DNA from 2 places in the Marinomonas sp. BSi20584 genome. Region 2 is predicted to be linked to the other one. Evidence: predicted binding sites of a transcription regulator. Region 2 holds the regulator's gene; the other holds the start of a gene.
The links. The regulator FNR, encoded in region 2, switches genes on or off when oxygen is low (the NO sensors DNR and NnrR bind a similar motif). The targets are predictions, from matches to a motif close to TTGATNTANATCAA.

Region 1 (8,054 bases), on a different contig from region 2:
TACGCGGCTGAGATGTAAACACGACGACGTTCACCGACGAATGATCCTATGTTTTTGGTAAAGCCACTAACAGCATATTCTTTGTCGAATAAGTTTTTGATGTTTAGCTGGAACTTCCAATCTTCATATCGAGTTTGCCAAGACATATCATAAACCGTATAGGGTTTAACTGTTTGATCATCTCGGTTCTTTTGTTGGCTAACGTAATCTGCGCCAAAAGCAATAGAGGAATCTATGCTCGGGAAGTCGTAGCGACTCCAAAGGCCAAGTTGATGATAAGGTGTGTTAGCAAAATATACGCCATCTGCAGCATCGGTTACTTTCACATCGTTGTAGGCATAACTGACATTAGCTACCCAGCGAGGTGTGATATCAGCCAGTGCATCAACTTCAAAACCTTGACTGCGGATTTTACCGATAGAAATATACTTACTTGTATCATCCGTATCCTTTTGAAGGATGTTTTTACGGTCGATATGGTAAACAGCTAGGTTGATATTAAGTTTGTTATTGAAGAAGTAGCTACGGACACCTGCCTCTAGCTGTTGGCTTTCTTCGGGATCAAAAAACTCTCCGTTTTTTGAGTTAGCTTGTTTCTCTGCTTCTTGTGGTACGAAACCTGTCGAGAATGAGGTGTAAGGCTTCCAGTTGTCATTGATTTTATAGGTTGCACCGATTCGGCTGGAGTAACCTGTGTCGTCATACTCTTGCTTAGCGGAACTGGAAGTGTGGTCTTGGTATTGTTCTTCAAAACGGTCAATACGAGCGCCAGCTAGTAAGTCTAGCTGATTTGTGATTTTCCATTGGTCTTGAATATATAAGCCAATTTGGTCTGTAGTGGTGGTTTCATCAGTTTTTAAGTGCATGGTGTAGCTATTGACGTCATCTTGGCCGTAGATAGGGTCAGTTAGGCTAAGATTGGAAACGCCATCAGCTTTATTTGCGTAACTGTAGAGAAAGCTATTTTTCTGATGAAAATAATCGCTTCCGACTAACACTGTATGATCACCTAGCTCGGCGATTAAATTGCCAGTAAATGTAATGCCTTTGCGAGTACGGACTTGATCTCGGTATTGTCGTTGTGTTGAGTCTATGGTGCCATCGCTATTGCTATCTAGCAGTTTGTTTATTTCATGATATTTCTGAGTCTCTGTGTTTTCGAAGTAGCGAACTGAGAAATTGCTGTCTAGCCATGAGTTTATGCTGTGGTCTAAACGCGTTTGAAAGACTTGCGCGTCTAGCTCTTGGAAATCGGATTTTTCGTTATTATTCCAAGACGTGTCAGCCAAGAAGTTACCATCATCATCGGTTGGAATGCCGCGTAAGCGGGCACCGGAGATGTATTGATGAATGTCTGTGTATTGAACGGTGAGGGTATTGTTTTCATCGATGTCCCAAGCGTAACCAAGATCGATAATTCGGTTTTCTTCTTCGACATTATTACGATAGGAATCTTGACCGTCGGAGTAAATACCAACACGGTAGCGTTGCGATGCGTCTTCATTGGCTGGGCCAGAGGATTCGATGCTACCGCTTAAAAAGTCTTTATTGCCCGCGCTGACTTTGAGCGTGTTTTTCTGCTCATACGTCGGTTTTTTGGTGACATAGTTAATGACACCGCCAGGTTCGCCAGCACCATAGACGGCACCAGATGGGCCTTTAAGGACTTGTATTTGTTCGATGGTAAACAGTTGCGGAATAGAGAAGTCACCGAATGGATCACCTTTTAGGCCGTCATATAGTACTTCGTCTTGGCTAAAGCCTCTTAGCGTCACCGTTGAAACGTTATTTTGCGACATACCCGAAATAGATCGATATAGATCGGTGATCTGTCGTGCAGCTTGGTCTTCAATCAAAGCCTCAGTAACCACTTGAACAGACTGTGGTGTTTTATCAATGGGAGTTGATGTTCGAGTGGCAAGTGCAGCTTCATCTTCTTTGTAATAAGACAGAGCACGGCCTTGTACCTGAAGTGTTTGAAGTTCTATGTTGGATCCATCCTTAATTTTGTTATTTCCATCATTGAGATAACTGTCTTGTGTGATGTTGTTTGCAGCATTTTCGGCAAAAATCACAGTAGAAAAAACAAGCGCACCACAGGCTTGCATCATCATTAAGGTGGTTCTTAACGTCATAGGAAAACCAAGTTGAATTGAATGAGTTGCGTATAATAGTGTTTATGATATTCATTTTCAAATAGGAGTTGATTTACAAAAGATTCAAAATGCAGAGTTAATCGCTATTAACGTTAATACTATATTAGGGAGAGAGATAAGGTAGAAGGTGAATTATTAAAAAACAGAGGGAAGGCAGAGCGGCTTTGCATACAAAAGCCGCTCGGCTTGAAGACTAGGCTTTTTCAGCAGCGAGTTTTGACGCTTTAATGTAGCCTTGTATGGTGTCTTTTAGTTGAAGGCGTTGTTTCTTTAACTTTTCTTCTTCAATCGTAGTAGCCGGGATAATTTCCTGCTCCATTTTTTCCACTTCTTTTGTTAAGTGGTTATATTCATCATAGAGCTTTTTAAAATGTGCATCATCCATTTTTAGCTGGTGGATGTCTTCTTTATATTCAGGAAATTCATTTACTAAATTATGGTCTTCAATCGGCATAATTGCCTCCTATACTTGCTAGCTTTCGTTTAAGACTAACCTAGTTAGGTTAGTCTTCTCTTGATGTTGGTCAGGCTTTGTTCACTCTTTAAAAAATTAACTAATAAAGAATGTAACCAATTACTTTGCTACATAGGGATTTCAAACGCTGCTTATACAGTTATGGCCAGTTTATTTCAGTTTTCAATGGAGAGTGTTAAGTCTAGATGACGTTGCACTATATCGTGGGTTTCTTTGCGTCTTTTTGACATTAAAAAGCCGCGATAGAGGTTTCTATCGCGGCTAACTTGGTAAATTTTATTGGTATTAAAGAGCTTCTAAAGATAGGTGACTTAAAAATTCAGTTCTATCCTTGGTTTGCTGCTTTTTGATAGATCCACTTCGGGTGAGCAAAGAAAAACTCGTGAAGACGAAATACCTTCTTTCACCAAATAGTCTTTCAAATGATCGGCACGTTTTTGTGCTAGATTGTTTGCGGTTTCCTTCGTGTCGTTATCGATAGATACAGGTGGTTTTTCAAGGCCCAGATCGAGATAACTCGCAACGCCGCAGGCTTTTAGCTGGCTGTCTTTTTTGTCTTTCATTAAGGCAACAAGTTGCTTTAAAAAGGCATCTTGCGAATCGTTTAATTCGTCATCTTCAGCTTCAAAAATTAAAGGTTCAACACGGATCTTGAGTAGTTGATCACCGGCGAATTGGGCAATGCTAATAACATTGGCGTATGGTACAAAAGTTTGCATCAAGTAGGTGCTTGATGCGCTAAATAGCGCTTTACGCACAGGTAAGAGCAAGAAGTCCTGCCAGCCGAATTCAGGTTTTTCAATATCGCCCGATAGAGGAATATCTAAATCAATATTGTTGTCGCTGTCTTTTAAAACGCTCACGGCGATATTAAGCGGAACAGCACCAGCCTTGATAACGGAGCTGCTTTCTTTGCGTCCGCCAAGGTCGAATTCTCTTAATACAATATGGGAGTTGCCACTCAACACTCCGCTATCTGCGTTGAGTTTTAAGTCTAGATCCAGTTGTCCAGAGTCTATTTGGTAGCCTAAAACATTAGCAATATAAGAGGAATAGGGTGGCAATTCGGCTTCACGAATAACCAAGTCACTTTTTAAGGTGAGTTTATCAGCCAGAGGCCAAATAGTTATGTCACTCTGTAGAGTGGCGTATTTACCATTGCGCGCTTTTAGCGCCAATACTGTGGCTTGGTCTTTTTTCTGCGTATTTAGATTGCGCAATGATAGAGTGTCGATGTCTAAAGAACGTTGCAATGTAGGAGAAATACTCTTGTCTTGCACATAAATACTGGACGCTCCAGTTGTATCGTAGGCATCCAAAATAACGTAATAAGGTGCTTTAAATGCAGGATTTTGTTCTGCATCCTGAGTGTTGCTAACGGCATTTTTAGCGTCTTTTTCTCTTGGAACGTTTGGATTCTTTAGTACAGGCTCAGGCGTATTTTGCTGTTCAACATCGACAAAAACGAGGTTTTGTATACGCTTTTGAGCATCCAATATTAGGCTTACTTTGGCTGAATCCGTAGTGATCTGTTTGATTTTAGCGCCATCTTGAGTAGCTTCAATTTTTTCTACTTTGATACTGCCGATATGGCTTAACGGTGGAAGTGTTTGTTTGTTACCTGCATCCGCAACCAATTCGGAAACCGTTAAATCCATGACGCTTAATTGGGCTAATGAGGCGTCAAAGTCTTTATCTTGCTGAGTAAACGAAAGGCCACTAATGTCGGCATTCTTCCAAGAGGCAATGCGCTTTTTATTCGTCAACATGCTGTCCAGTGATTCACTGGTAAAGTTGAGGTTAGTGCCTTTTATTGCTGGAGACTGTTGATTAGTTTGCTTTACATCTAATTGGTCTGCAGTCAGTTTGGCGGCACCTAATGAGAATTGTTTCTCGTCACTTTGTGTCCCTTTCAAGCCTTTAATATCGATAGACAATTGGCTATTTTGAGCTGAAAGTGTGTCGCCATTTTTTTGCAGAGAAAGCGTATTTGATAAATTGAACGTGGCGTAGTCGGCCGTATTTCCGGCTTGTTGTACGGATAGATCATGACTTTGTATTTCCGCAAGTAAAGAGGCGGTAAGAGCTTGATCGTTATCCATAGTAAGAGCGATATCGTTTAATGCAATGTGCAGTTGCTGGTTTTGTACAGCAAGGCTTTCTGATGATAGGGAAAGCTCATTCATGTCCAGTATTGTTGAGGCAGCATTTGCGGTCAGCCCCGACTGTTTATCCTGTTTGACATCGAAAGGCGTGTTAAACGTCAGATTATCAAATTGTACGTTTTGCTCAGCTTGAGCAAAGCTGGATTTTCCTAACTGTAAATCAAGGTTTCCGCTGGCAGCTAATCCAAGCTCATTCTGCTTAATATCAAATGGGGTGTTTAGGGTAAGCATATCAAGCTGGGCTTTTTGCTCTGCCTGAGTAAAGAGCGGCTGCTCTAACTGCACATCTAGTTTTCCACTTGCTGCTAATCCCTGTTTATCACGTTTAACATCGAACGGCGTGTTTAGGGTTAGCTTATCAAACTGTGCGGCTATATCCGCCTGTGCAAAGAATGACTGCGTAGACTGCAGGTTAATAGTTCCAGTCGCGGCCAATTGGTCAGCGGAAACAAAGCGGGCATTGGCTTTTGATATCGATAGTGACGTAGATTTGGTGGAAACTTTGTCTTGTTCGCCTAATGGTAAATTTAGGTTATCAACTTGAGTGTTTAAAGTTAGGTTTTTAACATCAAAAACAGGTGCGCCATTCACTTGCTGTTGTGAAAATTGAAAGCTTCCAGCGAGATCCAATTGGCCTTTACCTTCGTTGTAAGGTGAAGGTAAAAAGTGGCGAAAGCTCTCTATCAGCAAACGCGTATTTTTAATGTCGACGTCTGCGCTGGCTTGTAATGGTGAATAATCAAACTGGCTTTCTAAGGACAGCGTGGTTTCATTGACTAGAGCAGATAAAGCAACCTCGCCTTGCCATGTAAGTTCTTGGCCGGATAGATCTTTTATAGATAGATTAGTTAAGACGAATTTATCTAATTCGGCAGGGACGTTTAAGTCTGGTTGACGAGACAGGTTAACTTGGCTGTCAGTGAATGAAAATGAAGGCAGTTTTATTGTCCAAGGCGCACTTGGGTTTTCTGCGGTTTCTTCTGTTGCTTCTGGTTCTTGTTGATCTTCAGGTGTGATGAATTGAGAAGTATTAATACCTGCAATAATCCAGTCTTTCTCGTGCTGGGCAACTACTAAGTTTAAACCTTCAATTTTGGCTTCTGAGATATGAACTGTTTTAGTTAAAAGCGGCCATATTTCGACTTCAAAAATAGCGCGTTTAAGAGTGAGAGTATCTTGGTTTTTGTCATTGATGACGATATTTTTCAAATCAACTTTAGGGGGGAAGAAGTCAATAGACAGCTTGCCAACGGTAACATTTTCGTCTTGCTTTTGAAAATAAGCTATCAAATAGTGCTCTGCTATAAATGGAGCAGCTAGCCACATTGCGCTAGTGAGACCAGTCAGAGCCGCAAATGGATAAAAGACAAAGTGTCGAAAATGTCGGCGTGTCATCATAAAGTGCCTTTCTGCTTTCTCAATAGTAAATAAGTGAATATGGATTAGCTAGTTCTGTCTTTGTCTTCGGTGCTTTTTAATGCTTTTTCTGTTTCTGTTTCTGTTTCTGTTTCTGTTTCTGTTGTGTTTTCTGTGATTAGTGGGCTTTCAGAACGAATAGGCATGCGTAATAAATAGGTGCTTACACAGAGCCCTATGGTGATTAATCCTATGGTTGCCCATAAGCGAGAAACAATAAAGATCGAAATCGCCATACCTGCCCACATAAAAATGATGGCGCGGTTTCTTGCTTTACGAGGAATGCCATTTGAGGATTGCCAGTCGCGTACAATCGGGCCAAAGAATTTGTGTTCCATGAGCCAAGTATGGAATCGTACAGAGGAGCGAGAAAAACACCAAGCAGCGAGTAATACCAGCGGCGTAGTAGGAAGCAAGGGGAGAAAAATACCAATAATGCCAGTGATCAGAGAGAACCACCCCAGCATCAGATATAAGATTCGCTTTCCTTGCATAGTAATGTCCGCTTAATAGGTAAAAAAAGAAAAGTGGGCTTTAATAACTCAAGCCCATTCTCATTATGACGTTATTTTCCTGAATGGAAAATAGCCGCCATACTATCTTCGGCTTCATTTTCAACCAAAGGCCAGCCGCCTAAACGTTTTAAACGGTTAACCATTTCACAAAATAGTTCTGCAGTTTTTTCAGTATCATATTTCGCAGAATGTGCTTCTGAGTTACTAAACGGAATAGAAGCCGCTTCACACGCTTTCGCTAATACGGTTTGCCCAAACACTAATCCAGCGAGACTTGCAGTATCGAAGCTAGAAAATGGGTGAAATGGGTTACGTTTAATGTCGGCTCGTTCAATCGCGGCATTCAAAAAACCGTGGTCAAAAGCTGCATTATGACCAACTAGAATGGCGCGTTTACAGCCGACAGACTTCAGTTCTTTTCGAACTTTACTAAACATTTGATTGAGAGCTTCAGTTTCTGGCATGTCTTGTCTGCCAGGAGCAAAAGGGTCAATGCCAGTAAAGTCCAGCGCCGCTTTTTCAAGGTTTGCACCCTCAAATGGCTTGATCAAAAAGTCCAATGTTTCGTGGATATATAAGTCGCCATTTTCATCCATTCGCAGGATGCTGGCCGCCATTTCTAATAAAGCATCTGTTTTTTGATTAAAGCCTGCGGTTTCTACGTCGATAACAACAGGTAGGAAGCCGCGGAATCTATCTTTGATTTCATGGTTTGACAAAAGAAGGTCCTTAATTCTGCCGCTTGATCAACAGTAACGGTATACAATAGGATCGGATCATAACACATTTGATAATGCTTGAACGAGATGTCTAAATGGGAATTCCCCAACAACTTCTAATTCGTACCACATTTTTATTGGCTATTGGCATGGTATGTACGCAGGCCAATGCCATAACTCATTACCAATCTGGTATTTCGGATTCTGAGTGGCTACTTTCGGGCGATATTTTTTCGTGCAGTTTAACGCACCCCGTGCCGAATTACGGTGAAGGCCACTTTATAAAAGAAGCTGGCGAACCTATGAAATTCATTTTGCAGCCGCAGAACGAAAAACTCGGCCCAGGTCAGGTTTATATTATTTCTCAAGCACCAGATTGGTCGCCAGGTTTAAAGCCAGAAACCTTAGAAATTTTACCTTACCCTGGTTACGGTTTAACGGTTGAAGTAGGTGGACGAGTCGCTGAACGGATGCTAACAAGTTTGGATCGTGGGCGTCATCCTGTTGTCGCAGGAACCGCTTGGGAAAATAATCGTGAAACGATAGAAGTGGGTTTGTCGAATATTAACTTTGCGCCTGCTTACAATGAGTTTAGACGCTGCTTGTCT
Region 2 (8,054 bases):
AAATTTTACTTGGGAAGAAAACCAAAGTAGTTTCGGCCGTTGGGGCAGAGTCGTTACCATTATTTGGCAAAGGCAAAGAGTTAAGTGAAGTGCAATGGAAATCAGTTATAAGGCATTTAATTGCCTACGATTATATTACGCTTGGAGTACATAGTGTTTTTGCCGTACATATCAACGAGAAATCACGGAGTGTACTTCAAGGAAAAACACAAATAATCATTCCTAGTGAGCATTATTATCCGGCCCTTCAAGAAGAGCATCTTGCAATAGACAGCATAAATTGGCATAAAATATTGGCTTGGAAGTACAGCTACGGCAAACTGGACTTAAGTGATACCCAACTTAGGTTAATTTGCTTGCATAAGCCAAACTCTATTGCTTCATTGAGTCGCTTAACTGGTTTATCAAAAGAAAAAGTGGCTGATTTTGCTGAGTCGCTCATTAAAATCATTCATGAGGTAGATTTAAAAGAGAAGGCTACATTATGCCCTTAACCTCTCGACAGACGAGCTTAAACTACGACGAAGATGTGTTGAGCATCATTATTGAAAAAGCCGATCATTGCTTTGATAAAGCTGATGCGTTTTTTGGTAATAAATTTAAACGCTCGTCATGTAATTTAAAGCAAAGAGGCAGGGCTGCAGGTACCGCACATCTGCAAAAAAATGAACTGCGGTTTAACCATTTCATGTATCAACAAAGCCCGGCTGAATTCTTAAACACCGTTGTTCCACATGAAGTTGCTCACATCATTGTATTTCAAATTTACGGTAACACGGTGAAACCTCATGGCAAAGAGTGGCAAGCTGTTATGCTTAAGGTATATGGCATCCGACCAAATCGAACACATACCTTTGATGTTCCCCCACAAAAACACGCCTATGAATACCACTGCTCCTGCCAAAAACATCAATTCACTAAACAGCGGCACACCAGAGCTCAGCGCGGCGTTGAATACATCTGCAAAGGTTGTCGCTCAACATTACAATTTATAAGCAAAGATAGCTGATAACCTATAAAAACAGTGAGAAAGTGATTTTTTATACACTTTTGCCTTATATTATCCATTTTTGATGCGGTAGCTTCATGCTTATAGTAATATAGTCGCGTTTTGTTTACAGCGTATATATGATGGATTTATCTACTCGACCTAAAGAAAAGTTAGAGCTAAACAAGCTCCAAAAACGCCTTCGCAGATTAACCGGCCAAGCTATTGCTGACTTCAATATGATTGAAGAAGGTGACAAAGTGATGGTGTGTTTATCTGGAGGCAAAGACTCTTACACTATGCTTGAAATTTTGCGGAACCTTCAGGCTAGCGCACCTATAAATTTTAGTATTGTTGCTGTGAATCTAGATCAGAAGCAACCTGGCTTTCCTGAGCATATCTTACCTGCTTATCTGGAAGAGCTAGGTGTGGATTTTCATATTTTAGAACGCGATACTTACAGCATCGTAAAAGAAATTGTGCCTGAGGGGAAAACCACTTGTGGCTTATGCTCTCGTTTGCGCCGTGGTTCCTTATACGGTTTTGCTGAGGAAATTGGAGCGACTAAAATCGCACTTGGCCATCACAGAGATGATATTCTTGAAACATTATTCTTGAATATGTTTTTTGGTGGTAAGTTAAAGTCTATGCCACCAAAATTGCTAAGCGATGATGGTAAACATATCGTTATCCGTCCTCTTGCTTACTGCAAAGAAGAAGATATTGAAGCCTTCTCTGTGATGAAGGAATATCCTATTATCCCTTGTAACCTTTGTGGCTCTCAAGAGAACTTACAAAGACAAGTCGTAAAAGACATGTTACAAAAGTGGGAAAAAGAATTTCCTGGTAGAACGGAAACCATGTTTTCTGCTATTCAAAATGTCGTTCCATCGCATTTGGCAGACACAAAACTATTCGACTTTAAAGGGTTAAAACAGTCGCCCGCGGCCTTTGACCGATTAAATATTATTTCATTATAGGATAATAGAAATGAACCTAACGCATAAAGCTCTATTGTTAACCGTCGGTATTTTAGGGTCTTCTATCGTCAATGCATCATCCGCTGGAGTTAGTCTAACGAATGATACAGTAAAAGGTGATATTAACTTGAATATGGGAGCGTTCGGCGTTAATGGCGGCGTGACTCATAATGATGACAAAAATACCTCTACTGCACATATAGGTGTCACTGTTGAAGACTCAGATACTAGTGGACCGCTTCAAGCAGGTATTGGTATTAGACTATATGCTATTGATGCAGATTTAGACAAGAAGGACGACTTATCTGTTGCGCTTGCTTTAGGTGGTTGGTACCGATACACCTTACCAGAAGCGAATCGAGTTAGTATCTATGGCTCTGTGTATTACTCACCACAAGTATTATCCATCTCCAACTTAGATCATATGTACACTTATGAATTTCGTGCTGAATACATGACTATGCGCAATGCACGTGCGTTTATTCGATATGGCAAAACAGTAACTGTATATGAAGATGATTCTCGTAAAGAAATTGACAAAGGTCTTTCTATTGGTGCAACAGTAGACTTTTAATAACAGTAAATATTATTTGAAAATAAAAAGGTGGCTTATGCCACCTTTTTATTTGTTAACATTCGAGCATTATTCACCATCATAAGCGCAAAGGCTAAAAACAGGTATTTCACTGTCTCTTAGTTTTTGACTTCCGCCTAGATCAGGCAAATCTATAATAGCTGCCACTTCTTTTATATTCGCACCTTGGCTGGTCAATAGTTTGATAGCGGCAAATAGGGTACCACCAGTCGCTATCAAATCATCAAATAACAATACTTCATCGCCCGCTTTCACTGCGCCTTCTTGGATCTCCAATTCCGCTTCACCGTATTCCAAAGCGTATTTTTGTGAAATGGTTTTTCCTGGAAGCTTGCCCTTTTTACGCACTAAGATAAGCGGCTTTTGCAGTTCATAGGCTAAAACAGCAGCAATTAAAAAGCCTCGAGCATCAATGCAGGCAATATGAGTGATATCTGTTGCAATGTAGCGATGCACATAAGCATCAACAACCATTCTCATGCCTTTAGGGTCACTAAAAATGGGAGTAATGTCTCGAAAGCTTATACCTTGTTTTGGCCAGTCTTCTATTGTTTGTATTAGGGATTTAACGTAAAAATCGTCGTAAAGCATGCCTGTTGGGCCTCATCATATCAATCAAATGCGGGCGATTTTACCACAATCACTAGCAACCCCAACGAGTTTTTGCATTTCAGGGAAGTCGATTATTTCTATTTCCTTGCCATCAACATGTATTAACTCATTTTTTTGAAAACGGGTGATGACACGACTAACAGTTTCAACTGCCAATCCAAGGTAGTTACCAATTTCCCCGCGCGACATAGATAAACGAAAAGAGCTCGCTGAATAACCACGCTTTTTGAAACGATTAGATAGATTCAAAAGGAAAGAAGCAACTTTCTCATCAGCATTCTTTTTCCCTAACAATACCATCATCTGTTGGTCGTCGGATATTTTACGGCTCATCACCTTAAATATCTGATGCTTCAAAGAAGGGATATGAGAAGACAGCTCTTCAAGATGACTAAATGGAATCTCGCACACTGTTGTTGTTTCCAGTGCCTTTGCAGAAACAGGGTAGACGTTTGAATCAATCCCGCTTAAACCGACTAATTCACTGGGGCAATAAAAGCCTGTAATTTGCTCTTCGCCGACGGACGTAATATTGAATGTTTTTAAAGTGCCAGAGCGTACAGCATAAACTGAATCAAACGCTTCGCCTTGGCGAAACAAAAACTCGCCCTTTTTTAGTGGTTTCTTACGCTCTATTATTTGATCTAATTTATTAATATCTTCATCAGCTAATGCTATTGGAAGGCAAAGGGCGCTTAAGCTACAGTTCTGGCATTGCGAAGTAAGCGTACTGTTGAATCGTGACTGTGTGTGTGTCAATGACATGTGAATCTCCCTGATCTCGATCTATATAACTTTAGAGTATTTTATGGCGCCGTTGAGATATTTATCAAAAACCATACAAATACAGCGAATTAATAATCTACCGCGCTCTGTAACTTTAATAGTGGTCTGCATTCCACTACGATCAATATCTAACATACCATCTTTAGTCATGGGAGTTAGATTTTCCATCTCTTCAAAAAAGTACTCGAAGAAGCTAATATTATATTTTTGCTCAATAATGGCAGTGTTCAACTCAAATTGAGAAATTAGCGTCATTATAACTTGATGTCGAATTCTGTCATCTAGATCACTAATATACCCTTTAGCTATAGCTAATTGACCTTTCTCAATACTACTCCTATAAATTGATAAGTCAGTATGGTTCTGAATATAAACACCATTTAAATCACTAATAGCAGAAACGCCAAATGCGACCAAATCTGTGCCAGCATGTGTTGTATAGCCCTGAAAGTTACGCTGTAGCTTGCCTTGTTTTTGAGCTATCGCCAAGCTATCAGTTGATTTTGCAAAATGATCCATGCCGATATATTCATAACCAGCAGCTATCAAATACTCAATACTCATTTTCAACAAATCAAGTTTCATACTTGATACGGGCAAACTATCATCTGAAATCAGTCTTTGAGCACGGAATCGATCAGGTAAATGAGCGTAATTGAACAGCGAAATTCGCTCTGGTGATAATTCAATCACTTGCGCCAAAGTCTCTCTAAAGCCTTCTATAGATTGATATGGCAAGCCATAAATTAGATCAAAATTAATTGACTTAATGTCTAATTCACGAGCATCTTTTACAAGATCTGCAACCATTTTAACGGGTTGAACACGATGGATGGCCTCTTGTACCTTGATGTCAAAGTCTTGCACACCAATACTAATTCGGTTAATTCCCTTTTCAGTTAATAACTTCAGCTTAGATCGACTTATTTCTCTAGGATCTATTTCAATGCTGTAATCTTGCGTTCCGTCATTAATTAAATTGAAGTGTTGCTGAATATTATCAAATAGCACCTCAATTAATTCTTCGGTCAAAAAAGTAGGGGTGCCACCACCAAAATGTAACTGCGTAACTTCTCTTGAGTGATCAAGCATAAGGCTGCGTAATCTCATTTCTTCGCCGAGTAGTTCAACGTATTCGGCGCCTTTATCGTACTGCTTAGTCACAATCTTATTACAGGCGCAGTAGTAACAAAGGTGAGCGCAAAACGGAATATGAAAATACAAACTAAGAGGCGCTTCGGAAGGCGTTAACATCTTATCAATAAGCGCAATTTTACTAATACTTGAGTCAAATTGCGGTGCCGTTGGGTAAGATGTATAACGAGGCCCAGATAGATCGTACTTAGCGATAAGTGAAGAATCCCAAATCATGATGTGTTCCTATTAAAATTTCTAATAGGAGTTTACACTTTAGTGAAAAGCCATTTGCTGACCCAGATCAAGGATTTTCATACTGCAACTAAAACCTTTCTCTATGTTGTTGGTAATAATGCATCTAGCAAGGTTCTAACCATCGATCTAATCTGGTCTAATAGCGTTTTTTTTGAAAACTATGAACATGAATTCTCTCCCTTTATACCTCGCCCACGGTGCTGGTGCTGGTCACAATCACACCTTTTTAAAGCAACTTTGTGACGCAATATCCGAGCAAAGACAGCAAGCTGCGATACCAGTAACTTTTTCATATATGCAAGAGCAAGAGCGTTTAGGAAAGAAAAGGCCACCACCTAGATTTAACACCCTTGTTCCTGAATTTGCTGAGCATATTGTGGATGAGAATAGCTGTATTGTTGCTGGGAAATCCATGGGAGGTCGAGTAGCTACACAACTAACACATCTACCCATGGTGAAAGCTGTAGTATGTTTCGGTTTTCCTTTCTACCCAGCCGGAAAGCCCGAAAAAAATAGATTATCGTTTCTTGCTGAACTAAAAGCACCATGTTTGATTATTCAAGGCACAAGAGATCAATTAGGTTCGTACGATTGGGTTAGTAAGCAAATATTGCCTGACAATGTGAATATTCTTTGGATAGAAGGTGCGGACCATGACTTTAAAACGCTAAAAAAATACAATAAAAGTATAGAAGACACTGTTTTAGAAATAGCTATTCACACGAAAAACTGGCTAGAGAAGAATATCGAAACCGAAGCTTAACCTATTGAGAGAAATATTATGGAACACCAAGCTCAGCTTGATGCAACAGATTTACTTTGCCCTGAACCCGTAATGATGCTTCATGTAGAGATGCGAAAACTGGCTGCGAAGGAGGTGCTAAAAGTCATTGCGACTGATCCATCAACGACAAGAGATATTCCAAAGTTCTGCCAATTTCTTGGCCACAAGCTTATTCGACAAGATCAAGAAGGGGAGATTTATTACTATTGGATCGAAAAGAAAGGCTAATAAGAAACAAGAGCAAACAAAAAGAAGCCCAGATTATCTAATAATCTGGGCTTCTTTTAAGTAACTAGCGCTAAAAGTTGATCGTGAATTAAGCTACCTTTAGCTTTTTTGTAGGCTCTTTTTGACCAAGAATAGCGCTTTGGTAAGTATGCGCAAAACTAGAGAAAGCAACATCAATATCCAATCGAAGCTGGCGAGCAACATCGTTAGATGAAATCAAACCACGAATAGCCTTGGTATCTTCATCAATAACAAGCAAATGCTGCAGCTTATTGTTACGCTGACTAAACAAAAGTGATTCAATATCTGAATGCTTAAGAGATGTATACGATAGAGCAAGTAACACTTCTTTAGCTCTCATCAAATCTGCAACCATCAATTCTGAACGTTGAAAACCATTTGCTACCTGTTTAATGAAGACATCTTCAGACAAGTCTTCAAGACTAATAACGCCAACAAAGCGATTATCTGCATCGACTACGATTTTCATGCGTACATGTTCTTTTCTCATCAACTGAACAAGCTCATCTGCACGAGTATTTGATTCAATTACGCGTGGGCCGGCCGTTTGAAAATCAGTAAAGACTGATAAAGCAGAAGAATAAAGGTTTATATTTTCTGTAGTTGCAGGCCAAGTTAGTTGGTTAACGTCTTTTGTAGATACATAAGTTAGTGTTTTCATGATTAATCCCCAGTGTAAAAAATAAAATAGCTAAAGCGTGGGTGAGTTATATCAGTGAAAACGGTGGGGCTCTTGGATTGATGCTACTACTAATTTTAGCAATAACAGGTAAGCGATAATTTAGAAAAGGCGTTGGAGTTAAAGCTGAGGGATGAGTCCGAAATGGAATAAATACAATAAAGCCGCTATCTGCTCCATTATCTTGATCTGGGACAACGACTTCATCACATCTTTGCTCTACAGTAGGTTCTAGCCAGCGAAATTGATTTACTTCTTGAGCATTGGCGCGCTGAGATATCGTCAATAAAGACGATATAATCACGGTAATGATCATTAGTAATTGAATTTTCATGGCAACACCTAATCCTTGTTTTGTCTAATAAATATAGGCTTGCTCCTGCCTAAATCCCAGCCTTTTTTACAAAATGCCGCATTTTTTCACGATCAGACACTTTGTCTAACAATTGTGATGCAAATAAGGGAGCCATGATTAAAGATACATAAAAAAATATTTGGCCATGGCATTGATAAAATTGGCACATATTCTCGTCGCCATAACAAATACGAAAAAGCATTACCAGCTATGGGTTAATGCTTTTTATTATCATTGCTCACTTTTTATGCCGGCAGCATAATGGTTGCTTCACCTGTTACAACCACTTTACCGTCACACTCGCACACTGTTTTTAGTGTTGCACGGCGACGACGTTCATTGATATCAGTAACCGTTACAGTCGTAACCACTTCTTGACCAACAAAAACCGGAGAGCGGAACTTTAGCGTTTGCTCTAAATAAATACAGCCAGGTCCTGGCAATTGAGTACCTATCGCTGCTGAGATAAAGCCAGCTGTCAGCATGCCATGGGCAATTGGCTGACCGAAAGAAGTCGTTGCTGCATATTCAGCATCTAAATGAACAGGGTTTGTATCACCTGTTACATCAGCAAAAGCTTGTACATCTGCTTGTGTAACCACTTTGCGATATTCAACACTTTGATCAATTGAAA

Region 1: a site for FNR is predicted at 2,671-2,684, ahead of TY87_RS13505 (HP1242/YdcH family protein). Genes of this name have one in related genera too.

Annotation. Positions count from the first base shown of each region.
Region 1 covers NZ_KZ454881.1:126,706-134,759, forward strand. Annotated here, with positions in the region: gene TY87_RS13500 (TonB-dependent siderophore receptor) at 1-2,135, opposite strand, end outside; gene TY87_RS13505 (HP1242/YdcH family protein) at 2,350-2,610, opposite strand; gene TY87_RS13510 (DUF748 domain-containing protein) at 2,943-6,194, opposite strand; gene TY87_RS13515 (YbaN family protein) at 6,239-6,706, opposite strand; gene rnt (ribonuclease T) at 6,778-7,446, opposite strand; gene TY87_RS13525 (flagellar protein MotY) at 7,542-8,054, shown strand, end outside.
Region 2 covers NZ_KZ454869.1:134,906-142,959, forward strand. Annotated here, with positions in the region: gene TY87_RS02255 (RecQ family ATP-dependent DNA helicase) at 1-494, shown strand, start outside; gene TY87_RS02260 (SprT family zinc-dependent metalloprotease) at 530-1,009, shown strand; gene ttcA (tRNA 2-thiocytidine(32) synthetase TtcA) at 1,129-1,968, shown strand; gene TY87_RS02270 (YfaZ family outer membrane protein) at 1,979-2,542, shown strand; gene TY87_RS02275 (adenine phosphoribosyltransferase) at 2,612-3,154, opposite strand; gene fnr (fumarate/nitrate reduction transcriptional regulator Fnr) at 3,179-3,940, opposite strand; gene hemN (oxygen-independent coproporphyrinogen III oxidase) at 3,962-5,332, opposite strand; gene TY87_RS02290 (alpha/beta family hydrolase) at 5,520-6,116, shown strand; gene tusA (sulfurtransferase TusA) at 6,135-6,365, shown strand; gene TY87_RS02300 (CBS domain-containing protein) at 6,454-7,047, opposite strand; gene TY87_RS02305 (hypothetical protein) at 7,094-7,399, opposite strand; gene TY87_RS02310 (MaoC family dehydratase) at 7,666-8,054, opposite strand, start outside.